DNA from 2 places in the Marinococcus sp. LNHM3E3-2.2 genome. Region 1 is predicted to be linked to the other one. Evidence: predicted binding sites of a transcription regulator. Region 1 holds the regulator's gene; the other holds the start of a gene.
What was found. The regulator NrdR, encoded in region 1, represses ribonucleotide reductase genes. The targets are predictions, from matches to a motif close to AACACNATATATNGTGTT.
Positions count from the first base shown of each region.

Region 2: the regulator NrdR is predicted to act here: its motif matches at 2,530-2,547, upstream of nrdI (class Ib ribonucleoside-diphosphate reductase assembly flavoprotein NrdI).

Region 1 is NZ_JBQLIC010000007.1:19,375-26,056, forward strand. Features, by position in the region: gene mqnC (cyclic dehypoxanthinyl futalosine synthase) at 1-710, opposite strand, end outside; gene dnaI (primosomal protein DnaI) at 852-1,778, opposite strand; gene ACTRXF_RS10535 (replication initiation and membrane attachment family protein) at 1,797-3,200, opposite strand; gene nrdR (transcriptional regulator NrdR) at 3,217-3,696, opposite strand; gene speD (adenosylmethionine decarboxylase) at 3,868-4,251, opposite strand; gene ACTRXF_RS10550 (glyceraldehyde-3-phosphate dehydrogenase) at 4,626-5,657, opposite strand; gene coaE (dephospho-CoA kinase) at 5,797-6,390, opposite strand; gene mutM (DNA-formamidopyrimidine glycosylase) at 6,363-6,682, opposite strand, start outside.
Region 2 is NZ_JBQLIC010000017.1:22,082-28,763, reverse strand. Features, by position in the region: gene nrdE (class 1b ribonucleoside-diphosphate reductase subunit alpha) at 19-2,073, opposite strand; gene nrdI (class Ib ribonucleoside-diphosphate reductase assembly flavoprotein NrdI) at 2,078-2,473, opposite strand; gene ACTRXF_RS14790 (redoxin domain-containing protein) at 2,913-3,530, opposite strand; gene ACTRXF_RS14785 (PepSY domain-containing protein) at 3,578-4,195, opposite strand; gene ACTRXF_RS14780 (PepSY domain-containing protein) at 4,358-5,050, opposite strand; gene ACTRXF_RS14775 (sensor histidine kinase) at 5,121-6,473, opposite strand; gene ACTRXF_RS14770 (response regulator transcription factor) at 6,470-6,682, opposite strand, start outside.

The sequences.
Region 1 (6,682 bases):
TCCTGCGCCTCACGAATGCGCCACAGGTGTTCTGCCCGCTCTTCATTGGATTCGCCAAAGCCGATAACCATCGTTGCAGTGCCGTGCATACCGACCTCTTTAGCCATTTTCATGCAGTCAATCCATTGGTCGGCCGTGCATTTCAGGCGGCTGATCCGTTTTCTCGTTTTCTCTGTGAGAATTTCGGCGCCGCCGCCCGGAAGTGAATCCAAACCTGCTTCGTGAAGAGCCGTTAATACCTCTCTCAAGGACAGGCCGGACACTTCCATCATTTTGTACACCTCTGCCGGTGTAAACGAGTGCATCGTCACATCAGGGAAATGACTTTTAATTTTTTTGAGCAGGTTCGTATAGTATTCAAATGGGAGGTTCGGGTTGGTCCCGCCCTGCATTAAAATTTCGTCTCCTCCTACATCCTGAAGCTCTTTAATCTTCTGCAGAATCTGGTCATCCGAAAGAAGGTATCCCTCTTCCGATCCCGGCCGGCGGTAAAATGCACAGAAACGGCAGAAGGTATCGCAGACGTTTGTGTAATTGACATTCCGTCCTATGTTAAAGGTAGCAACAGGCTCGGGGTGCCAGCGTTTTTTAATTTCATCTGCGGCAGCTCCCATTTTTTCTATTTCATCGCTTTCATACAAGCGCACAGCGTCATCCATTGTCAGTCGTTCTCCGTTTAATGCACGTTCCAGTATTCCATCAATGCTCATTTGTATACCCTCCAGAAAATTCCTTTGTGGCGCTCGCATGAAAATACCGCGAATCCAACCCATTTTCTGCATGCTGGGCGCTATCATCATGGTAGCATATTTATTTGTATTATACACTTAGAATGCCCTATGCATTTCCAATTATCCCCGGCGGTTCTGTCCGTCCATGAACACTTCTTCTGTGAAAGGGCGGATGCGCTCCATGATACGCTTAGCTTTCAGCCGCTCGTTACCACCCTTCTGGGAATACGTCAAATGCTCTTCAAGTTCACTGTAATCATAGTTGGAAGTATAAACAGTAGGAAGCTTTTCCATCATCCGGTACTGCAGAATAACTCCTAAAATATCGTCTCTTGTCCAGGCACTCATCGATTCGGCTCCAAGATCGTCGAGTATGAGCACCGGCACGCCTTTGACGCTGTCCACCTTTTCCCTCACCGTATTATCCGAAAGCGATTCTTTGATCTCACGGAAAAAGTCCGGCACGTGTACAATCATCGAGCCGATGTTTCGCTCCGCCAGTTCATTCATGATGGCTCCGGCAATATACGTTTTACCGACCCCGAATTTTCCATACAGGTAAAGCCCCTGTCCGTCTTCTCCGGGCACGGTGGTCGATGCGAAATGCAGTGCTGCGGTTCCTGCCTTCGCTCTTGATTCATGGTCCATATCCACCTGGTCAAAGGAAGCATGCAGTATCTCTTTTGGAATATAATAGCTTTTAATAAGTGCCTGTCTTTTTTTCTTTTCATCATCGTGTATCTTTAATGAACAGCGGTGATAGGCAACCGTTACTTTCCCTTTGTCTTCCATCAATTCCGGCTGATAGCCCTGCATCAGGTTCGGGCAGTTTTCAAGCCCAGGACAGGCATCGCAGTTACTGCGCTCCCTTTTATACTCAAATAAAGCTGCCTTGTTTTTTTCGTATTCTTCCGCTGGTATGTGCGGATGACGGCGCTTGAAATCGATAACTCCCGGATAGGCAAACACTTCTTTTTCAAGTCTGGCCATCCGTTCCTTCCAATCCTTATCCATCCATCTGTTCAACGAGGATCCGATCGAATCCATCCAGCCGCCTCCTTTCTTTTAACGGTTTGCTCTTTCCCGTCGTTCCTTAAGCATTTCTTCAAAGCGCTCTCTTTCCTTCGACAGCTGCTCCTCCTGCGTGGAATTTTCACCTTCTGCCGGTTTATTCTCTGCCTGCTCTTCTTTTTCCAGCCACTTAGGCAGCTTATCGTTTCGGACGTAGCCCTGAGACCGCTTATTCGTATAATTGTTTTTAGGTGCCTGGCGTTCCTGGGCCTGCTTGTGTTCTTCCTTTGCGAGCTTCATGGCATCCTCTACGGTATGTACTTTTTTTCTTGTCCACTGGCCGGCAATTTTATAGACAAGCGCTTTGCTTAATTTCATATTATTTTTCTTCATCACGTAATCTGTCAACACGTTCACAACTCCCGGGGATAAACGGTAGCTGAATAAAAGCTCCTCCACGAGATGGATATCCGACTCCGGCACAGTAGCTCCTTCGGCCACCGAACGAAGAAACGTCACGGGGGACGTCTGTTCATAAAACTGCTTCATTTGCTCCTGTTCAGACACCGGGCGGCCCTTTGCCGGTGCCGGCTCCTGACTTTCTGTACGGTTCCCGAGCGCAGGCGGGGCTGCTCCGTGCTCCATACGGTAATGATTTTTTGCCTTTTTACGCAGGTCTTCTATATTTACTTCATCGTCTGCTGATAGGGACTCCTGAATCACTTTTCCCATATCAATCGGCGATAGCTGATACACAAAAGCAAGCCGGCGGACGGTCTGCTGCAGCGAAGGTGTTAACAGCCGGGAGCTGTCGAGAAAGGAAGGAAGCGAAGCTTTTAGCAGCTCCATGTCGAATCCATTCTCTTCAAGCTGCAGGCGCGACGGCTCACTGCCACCGACAAATTCTGTTCCTTCATCTGCCGGAGGCGGCTCGGAAGCCATTTCCGACGCATGCAGGGAAGCAAATACTTCATTGAACGAAGCCGTAATTTCTTCTGCTCCTTCAGGCACAGCCGAAATGCCAAAACGCTGGCGCAGCTGAATGTATTTGCTTTTCCCAAGACGGTTATATAAAAATACGCTTAACACATCGTCCTGAAAAAAAGCCCGCGGCGACATAGGCGGCTGGATATCATAAACAAATGTTTTATCCTGTGAGTGTGTTTCGAGTTCATAAACCCTGAGAAGCCCGATGCCTTCAAGCAGGCGGCGGGCAGCGTAAATCTCATTTAAAGGCATCTGCAAAAAAGCCATCAGTTCATGATGGGTTGCTTCGGAGCTTTCATAGCAGTCTTTTTCAAGCTTATTCTGCAGAGTCTGGTAGAGAGCGATCGCTTTGCTTCCGACTAACGGCTGGTAGAGCATAGACATCGTTTTATCCGTGCTCTCGCTGAATTCTTTACTTGTGCGAACGTAGTACCCGTCCACCGGTTTTACTTCCATCCAATGCAGACTCAAAGCGCCGCCCTCCTTTTTATGATTTTGATGAATCTTCTTTATTTTCTTTATCAATCAGTTCTTTTAATTCATTGATGAATACATTTATATCACGAAACTGCCGGTAAACAGAAGCAAAACGGACATAAGCGATTTCATCAATATCCGCTAGCTCTTCCATGACAAGCTCCCCGGCTTCCTCGCTTTTCACTTCTGTTCGTCCTTCTTCCCGCAGTTTATTTTCAACCCTCGAAACGATGCCCTCGAGCGTTTCCATTGGGATTGGCCGCTTTTCACAGGCTCTGATCAAGCCTCTCAGCATTTTTTCCCGGCTGAATTCCTCCCGGTTCCCATTTTTTTTCACTACGACAAGCGGCAGTTCTTCCACAATTTCAAATGTAGTGAAGCGGTGGTGGCACGTATCACACTGACGCCGGCGCCGGATGGAACGGCCTTCATTGCTCGGCCTCGAATCCAATACACGTGTGCCATTGGAGTAGCATACAGGGCATTTCATTATTATCATCTCCAATTTGATGGGCGGTCTCTATTTTTATTGGTTCTATCATATCACATTCGCTCCTGGCGGGAGGATGACAATTTGTGTATTTCTTTGAATCCCTTGTACTGCAGGCAATAAAAAACCGTTCAAGCAGCTACCTGTGCTTAAACGGTGTTCGTATGCGTATTATAGGGCATTCGCTTCCGGGCGCTCTACACGGATAGGGCCTGTACCGCGGGGGATTTCTATTGTTTCTTCCGCTTCGGCACCGAGTGAACCGGCAATATATTTAGCCGCCGTGTTCGGATCAATATGGTCTCCGCAAGTATACACATCGATGCTTGCATAGCCGTGTTCCGGAAAGCTGTGAATCGTTAAATGCGATTCTGAAATGATGACTACTCCGCTTACACCCTGCGGTGCAAATTTATGAAAAATCACTTCTCTTATTTCAGCGCCTGCTTTTAAAGCGGCGTTTACAAAGATACGTTCGATTGCATTTACATTGTTTAAAGTTTCTTCGTCACAACCCCAGAGCTCGGAAATGACATGGCGTCCCATTGTTTCCATGGTACGTTTCCCCCTTTGTTTCTTTTTATTACATCATTAGGTCGTTGTATTTTTATCGGCCCGTCACGTTTTAAAGGCTACTCTGGGGGAAAGTTAGTCCAATTTGGCACTAACCCTTACAGTAACCGCTAGTATACCTGTATACGCCTGAAAACTGTGCATTTCTGCCGTCAAATTCAAGGACGCACAGGCACGAAATTCAGTATACGATGTTTATTTGCAATTTGCAACCAGTTTTCACATGCAGCATCTTTAAAGCTTTGATCCAGGGCTTTAATGCCTGTATATACTCCATAACTTCTGTACATAATTCCCCATAGAGGATAAACAAAAAAGCGCCCCACTTACGGGACGCTTTCCCACATTAACGATTTTTAAAACGAAGCGACGGAGGAGTAGCCGACAGCTGGTTCTCCGACCATTTTTACCAGATCCACTACCCGGCAGGAGTAGCCCCACTCATTATCGTACCATGCAAGCACTTTAACCTGGCGGTCGTTAATGACCATGGTGGAGAGAGCATCTATAATAGATGAATTTTCGTTTCCATTAAAATCTGTTGATACGAGCGGGTCCTCGCAGTAGGAAATAATACCCTTTAACTTTTGCTCAGAAGCTGTTTTCAGCGTTTGGTTGATCTCTTCTTCGGTGACCGGGCGCTTCATATCAATGACCATATCCACAAGTGACACGTTCGGCGTTGGCACCCGGAGAGCCATACCATTCATTTTTCCCTCCATGGAAGGAATCACTTCTGAAAGAGCTTTAGCTGCTCCGGTAGACGTCGGGATAATCGACTGGCCGCAGGCTCTCGCCCGGCGCAAATCCTTGTGGGGATTATCCATATTGTTCTGGTCATTGGTGTATGCATGTACAGTTGTTATTAAACCGCTTTCAATACCGATGTTATCCTCAAGCACCTTGACGACCGGCGCAAGGCAGTTCGTCGTGCAGGATGCGTTTGAGATTACGTGGTGGCGTTCCGGATCGTAGTCTTTTTCGTTTACTCCCATTACGATGGTTGTATCGACTTCTTTGCCGGGAGCAGTCAGCACGACTTTTTTAGCTCCGGCTTCTATATGCATTTCAGCGTCAGGGCCACGGTTGAATTTCCCCGTCGCTTCGACCACAATATCTACACCCAGTTCTTCCCACGGAAGTTCGAGGGGATTTCGGTTTTGAAGCAGGCGGATCCGTTTTCCGTCCACGATCATTTCGTCCCCTTCGGATTTTACTTCAAGCGGAAACGGACCGTGCACACTATCGTATTTCACTAAATGAGCCAGCGTTTCAGGAGGATACATGGCATTGATGGCTTTCACTTCAATTTCAGGGTCCATCATTGCCTTTCGAAAAACCATACGCCCAATTCGTCCGAAACCGTTGATCGCTATGCTTGTTTTCATTTAATATCCTCCTCTGGAAATATGTTATACTTTTATAAGTAAAATCTAAAAATAGTATAACACATTGATAGCGCATTCTTGCAACCTATTTTTAAAAAATAACCACTTTCTTTTACGAAAAGTGGTTATCCATCCGTTTTTATTTTATTTTCCATTGATGGAGCAGCTCGTTCACCTGGGTTTTGGTTTCCTTTTCTGTCCCCGAATTATCGATCACTGCATCCGCCAGCTCTCTTTTTTCTCCGAGAGGCATTTGCGATTTGATTCTCGCAGCCGCATCTTCTTCTCCCCGGCCGTCACGCTCCACGAGCCGCTGCTTTTGCGTTGCTTCATTGACATAAACGACGATAATGCGGTCGACCAGAAAGTTTAAATTGTTTTCGAGCAGAAGCGGGATGTCGAGCACGACATGTTCATTTCCTTCACGTACGAGATCATCCCGTTTGCTCATCATGCGCTGCCTGACAGCCGGGTGAATAATTTGATTAAGCACCTGGCGTTTTTCAGTATCATTAAAAATGACAGAGCCTAATTTTTTTCTATCGAGCGTTCCATCAAACTGGAGAATTTCCGGGCCGAAGTGCTCAATAATCTGCTCCAGGGCAGGCTCCCCCGGCTCCACCACTTCCCGTGAAATCACATCAGCATCAATCACGGGAAGGCCCTGCTCCCGCAGAGCGTCTGCCACCAGTGACTTACCGCTTGCTATTCCGCCTGTAAGGCCGATAACCATTCCGTCCCCTCCTTCGTCTGGCAGACTGGACAGTAGTGCGTACCCCGGCCCGCTACTACAGCCCGCTCAATTTCATGACTGCATACTTTGCACGGCTCCCCTTTTCTTCCATATACAAACAGATTTAATTGAAAAGCGCCGGCCTGTCCGTCTCCATTCACATAGGAGCGTACCGTGCTTCCTCCCTGTTTGACTGCCTCTTCGATCACTTCTGTGATCTGCTTTCGAAGGATTTCTACCACAGGCTTTTCAAGTCCTGCGGCCGGAGCGTCCGGCAGAACACCCGCCCGGA
Region 2 (6,682 bases), on a different contig from region 1:
GGGGTGATGCTCCTTTCTTTACACGACGCAGGAGAGGCAGTCGTCCTGTCCTGTGTCTTTTGTCCGCGCATAGTAAATCGTCTTGATACCTTTATGGTGGGCATAGAGATCAATTCGGTTCAGGTCTCTCGTGGTGATGGTGTCACGCACAAAGAGAGTGAAGCTGATGCCCTGATCGATGTGCTCCTGGATAGCTGCGATCATATCCACAACGTTGAACATATCCATGTCATATGCCGCTTTGTAGTAGAACCAATTATCCGGCGCAAGGCCCGGCATCGGGTAATACGTTTTCGAGTTGCCGTACGTCCGTTCTTCAATCCGCTCCATAATCGGCATAACAGAAGCAGTAGCCGACTGTACGTAGGAAATGGAGCCGGTTGGTGCGATTGCCAGGCGGTAGCTGTGGAACAATCCGTGCGTCTGCACCTGCTTCATCAGCTCTTCCCAGTCTTCAGCATCCGGCAGGGCCATGCCTTCAAACAGGTCCGCAATTTTAGCAGAGGACGGGAGGTAAGAACGGTTCAAATACTTGTCAAAGTAGGAGCCGTCAGCATAACTGGATCCTTCGAAGCCGTAGAACGTCTCTCCTGTTTCTTTTGCAAGCTCCATCGAACGCTGAATGGAATAGAAGTTCACAGCCATAAAGAAGAAATCAGCGAATTCCCTTGCTTCCTCACTTTCGTAGGCGATATGGTTCTGTGCCAGAAAGCCGTGCAGGTTCATCGCACCGAGGCCAATCGATTTCATCATCTGGTTGCCGCGGCGTACAGCCGGAGCATTCGTAATATTGGTATGCGTCGCTACGTGGGTCAGAGAATCAGTGGCGAGCTTCACTGTATCCTTGATCGTTTTGTGCTTCATAACATTGGCAATGTTCAACGAACCAAGGTTGCAGGAAATATCTAGGCCGACTTCATCTTCCTCGCCGTAATCCGTATAGCTTGATACCTCAGACGCCTGGAGGACTTCAGAGCAAAGGTTGGAGAATTTTACTTTGGACACGTTATTCAGCGCGTGCGCCCGGTTGACGTTATCCTGAAACATCAGGTAAGGGTATCCGGATTCGGACCGGAGAATCGCCAGCTTTTCAAGCATGCGGCGGGCATTGACCTTGTCTTTTTTCACGCGGTCGTCCTCGACGAGCTTGTCGTACATTTCGCTCATATCCATTTCATCAAGATGTTCACCGTACGCCCGGTACACTGTGTGCGGATAGAACAGATACATATCTTTATCCTGGCGGGCGAGCTCAACGAATTTATCCGGAATCACGACTCCGATTGATAATGTTTTAACACGCACGTCTTCATCGGCCGAAATTTTCTTTGAATCCAGGAAGTCGTGAATATCCCGGTGAAAAATATTTAAATATGCCGCGCCGGAGCCCTGGCGCTGCCCCATCTGATCTGCATAACGAAAAGCATTGTCGAGCAGCTTCATTACGCCGACGACACCTTTTGTCGCGTTTTCCACATCCTTAATGGCTTCGCCCTTTGCCCGGAGCTTCGATAAGTTCAGTGACACACCGCCGCCTACCTTGGACAGCTGCATGGAGATATCGACAGCCCGGGAGATATCATTTAAAGAGTCGTTTACTTCCAGCAGGAAGCAGCTGACTAATTCTCCGCGCCGTTTTCTGCCGGCATTCAGGAACGTCGGGGTGCTCGGCTGATAATCCTGGCTCATCATCATTTCTGCAAACTGCTCAGCTTTTTCTGCGTTTCCATTGCCGAAATAAAGGGCCACAACAGCCACCCGGTCTTCAAAGCGCTCAAGGATCATTTTCTGATCATTGGTTTTCAGCGCATAATCATTGTAAAATTTAAACGCGCTCATGAATGACGGAAAACGGAATTTCTTTTCATAGCACAGGTTGTAGACGCGCTCAATTTCTTCAAATGAATACGCCTCGAGGAATTCTTTTTCATAAAAGTCATTTTCGAGCAGGTAGTCGAGCTTTTCTTTCAGATCGTGAAAGAAAACAGTGTGCTGATTGACGTATTGAATAAAGTATTGATAAACGGCTTCTTTGTCTTTTTCAAATTGAAAGGACCCGTCCTTTTGGAACATAATCTCATTGTTTAACTGGATCCAGTCGGTGGTTTGTGTTTGTTGCAACTTTCATCGCCTCCTCTGCGAAAATGGACACATCGTTTTTTGTTCCGCTCAGTTCGAATTTATGGAGTATGGGAACGTTGTAGTTCACTGCAATCTGATTGGCGCTTTTGGCGAAATTGTCTCCCCATACTTTGTTTCCACTCGATGCTACAGCAAGAAGCTGCTCTGCATGTTCTTCGAGAAATGCTTCGGTGGATTCCGGGATATTTCCAAATCCCTTCGTATAGGTGATAAGGATAAACGGTTCATCGATTTGTTCCGCTTCATTCAGACTGTACACCCGGTCAAACGGGATTTTTTCCGCAAAACGCTTCACGTTGCCCGTCATAGAATCAAAAATGATCGGTATCATCGAATCCCCTCCTTACTTTCTAAAATGTACGAACATGTGTACATCATTCTTATACCACTACTATATATGGTGTAATCTTCTTTTTCAACATACATGATATAGATATTTTTCGTTTCATCCTCTTGACAATTAAAATCTCTGCCATACTTCCTTATACTCCTCGATTCTACCCTTAAAATTGTGCACATTTTCTGACAGAAAAAATTTCAGTAAGTAAGACCTGCTTCTATATCTAGTCGTTTATAAAAACTTCCAGTGTCTGTACTACTACATACAGACATGCATTTAGTCCAGCTCTCTATTTACAGCGGGATAATTTTCGGTAAATTCTTGATACTTTCAGTGTACAGAAAAATTTATCACGCATTATTTCAAACAAAAGCAGCCCGCGCTTACGCCGGCTGCTTCTCCATATTTCATCACCTTTTCAGGCGGGGTTTTATCTTTCTTTTAATTGAATTAGCTCGTTGACGATCCAGTAGGGGTCCGGCCGGGCGGCTTCCCAGACAGAAACTGCCACGGTGCCGTCCTGATCGATCACATACGTTACGTCTGCAGGGCAGTACGAATGATATCCGGCATGGCGCAGGGCCGCTTTAACCTCCGGGACGTCCTGAAGCAGGTGATCCCGGCAGGAGATGCACGCATTATACCAGGAGGCTGCCACAGCATTTGTGTCTGCAAGCACCTTTCCTGTAAAAGACATGTGCTGCAGCTCTCTCTGAAGGGCGGATACCTGCCCGCTGGCAGCTACTACGATCTGGGCTCCCATCTGCCGAAGCAGCGGGGAAGCCTCCTGATAGCTTCGCAGCCGTTCTGTTTCTGCATGTATCCAGCCGCCAAAACAGAAGAGAAGCACTACCGGACCCTGGAGGAGCAGCTGGTTTAACGTAACATTTTCCCCGTCCATGCTGGGCAGTGAGAATGCCGGTGCGCTCTCTCCTATTCTGAGTCCAGGGCAGAATCCCGGCCGTTTTTCCTGGTGCCATTCGTTCCATAAGATGCTTTTTGCCCGGTGCAGCTGTGAATGCAGCACCTTTTCCCTCAGTAGTGCCATTCCTGGAAGACTCCTTTCGGACCCCGTTCATCTGTTGGTGTTAGTCTTTAATTGTCGTTATCGTCATCGTCGTTGTTATCATCATCATCGTCATCTTCAATATCTCTGGAAGCGATCGTACCGTCTGCATCATTTATGAAGAAATCGCCTTCCTGTTCGTTCGTTTCCACCGAAAGGTCGTATCCGTTCTCTTCACGGTCCAGCTCCCATTCATTCAGCTCTCCGGAAACTTCGCCCATCCCCGAAGCCACAATATCTTCTAAACTGACGCTGTCCCCGTCCTGGATCAGCGGTTCTTCATTATCTTTATCATCATCGGTTTCTTTTTCAGTCACATTGCCGGAGAACGCTCCTACTTCAACATCGTATTCTTGTTCGCCTTCGAGCTCCACATCGTATTTCTGATCTTCCATATCCAGTTCCAGCTCAACCGCCTGACCGCCCGTTTCTTCCTCAGCAATCAGTACAGCTTCATCGGCAGTAATTTTTTCCTCACCAGAGCTGCTGTTGTTTTCGTTACTTTCTCCGGCTGTTTCTTCTGAAGATTTGTTTGAAGAGGTTTCTGCTTCCACGCCACTATTCATGGTCGTGTAAGCTCCTGCACCAATAACTGCACCAAGCGCCGTGACCCCCGCGAGACTGCCTGCAAGTACTTTCCCTTTCATGGTCATTTCCCCCTTTATTTGTTGTTACACCTTTACTATAGAGGCCCGACATGAGAATATCCCTACAAGAAAATGAGAAATTGATGAGAAATACATGGACGGCTCATAACAAGTAAAAAGACAAAAAAAGCCACCTGGAATCATCCAGGCAGCTTTTGCCGTTTAATCATCCCAGGTGACTGACAGTATTTCTCCGGTGATGCCGTGTACCTGAACCGTAGCTTCGTCGTCATCATTTTGTTCAAGCTCCACGTAGTAAAACGGCTCCCCAGCATCCGACGTTTCGAAATCAACGTCGTCCACTTCCCCGTTCACTTCCTCCTGCGCCACAGCTGCGGCTTCCTGTTCACTAAGCACTGTCTGGCGTCTTTCTTCACGCTCTTCCTGTGCTTTTTCTTCTAAAATATCTCCTGACCGCGCATCGATAGTCATTTCTTCCAACGCTTCGTCTTCGGCAAACTCCACTACGTACACGGCGGTTCCTTCCCATGTTTCCCGGCTGATTTCTTCAATAGAAAAGTCAGTCTCTTCTTCTGCCCGGGTGCGCGCTTCTTCTTCTGTTAGAGCTTCTGTATCACCAGTACTGTTACCCGCTACCCGTGTGACGCCTGTAACCGCTCCGTCTTCAGCATCCACCTGCAGCTGGTACGTCCCTCGGTCAAGCTCTGTCATCACCTCATAGGTGCCGTTTTGTTTTTCCACGCTAGTGATGTCACCCTGATACTGTCCCTGAACAGCCTGTTCAATTTCCTCCGGCGACATTTCCGGGGTAAAATACGGCGAAAACCGCCAGGCCCCAAAAGTGGCCACTATGATACCAGCCACCAGCACAAACAGAAAGATAACATTTTTCACCGCAGGCCCCCCTCTCCCTGTTGCTATTATTGTATCCGTTCATTCTGAGAAATTGATGAGAAAGGGAGAGTCATTCACTGGTTATAGGAAAAATTAAGCGGACCGCCGTTCCCTGGCCGTGCGTGCTTTCAATTGTGATGCGTGCGCCGAGAGCTTCAGTAATATCTCTGGCAAGCGACAAACCGAGCCCGTAGCCCCCGCTTGCCCGTGTTCTCGACTCATCCACCCGGTAAAAGCGTTCGAAAACTCGTTCAATATCCTTTTCCGGAATACCGATGCCCCGGTCAATCACAGCGATGACCGGTTCTGTATCTGTCGTTTCGATTTTTACATCAATGACATCACTGCTGTATTTCCGGGCATTATCAAGCAGGATATACAACAGCTGCTTCACTTTGTCGGGATCAGTCTGAACGATTGCCGGCTCCCCGGTTAATTCGATCTCCCGGTGGTAGCTGCTGCGGTAGTTTTCCACAGCATCTGCCGCCACCGTCTCCAGGTCCACTTCGGTAATATGGAGGTTTTCTTTTTCATTCTGACGGGCAAGCAGCAGAAGCTGCTGGGTCAGCTCCCTCATCCTCACCGCTTCGGAATGAATGGCTTCCACCGATTCTTCAATGATTTCGGGACGTGAGGCTCCTCTTCTCTGCAGCAGGCTGGCGTATGATTCAATCACAGTCAGCGGCGTTTTTAACTCATGCGACGCGTTGGATACAAACTGCTCCTGTTTATGATAATTTTCTTCGAGACGCTCAATCATTTCATTAAACGTCTCCCCCAGCTGCTCGATTTCATCCCTGGACTTCGACGACGTGGAAATCCGCTTGAATCTGCCGCTTGTCTGGATATCACGCATAGTAGCTGACAGCGCTGCGATTGGACGGAGGATTACCGTGCTCAATAAGCGTGCCGAGAGAAAGACCGGGATGACAGCCGCAATAGTAGCGACTATTAATATTATCCGGAGCACCGCCAGATTTTCTTCTGTCTGGCGGAGGCTGTCGGTAATCTGAATGTTTGCCACCTGTCCATCTGTCCATATGACCGGCACCGAAACGAATGCGTACCGCTCCCCGTTATGTTCCACCACCCGTTCATATTCTTCGGAATAATATTGAACGGGCTCCTCCGTTAAGCTTCCCTCTTCCGGGGAAGTTACCGTCGCTGCCTCCGACTCATCCTGCAGTACAATTCTGGCCATCCCTTCCGTTGGGGTATACGCCCGGAGCAGCTGTTCGACCGAAAAATTATCCGCGGATTCATTAAACGTGGAGGCTGTCTGTCTTCCTTCTTCTACAGTCTGTTCCACCTCACTTCCGATCATCATGCGGGAAAAGGAAAAGTAAATAGCAAGCACTAAAAGAACGACGAGCACAAATACGAGCACCGATGTATATAAATGAATTTTATTTCCAAGCTTCATGAGAAGTCCTTCACCACGTAGCCAACGCCGCGCACAGTCTGGATATGCGCGGTCCCAAATGGTTTATCAATTTTGTTGCGCAGATAACGAATGTATACGTCCACCACGTTCGTTTCCCCGAAATAATCAAAGCCCCACACCTGCTCTAAAATCTGGTCCCGGGACAGCACCTGCTTTTTGTTTTTCAACAGATAGGAAAGCAGGTCAAA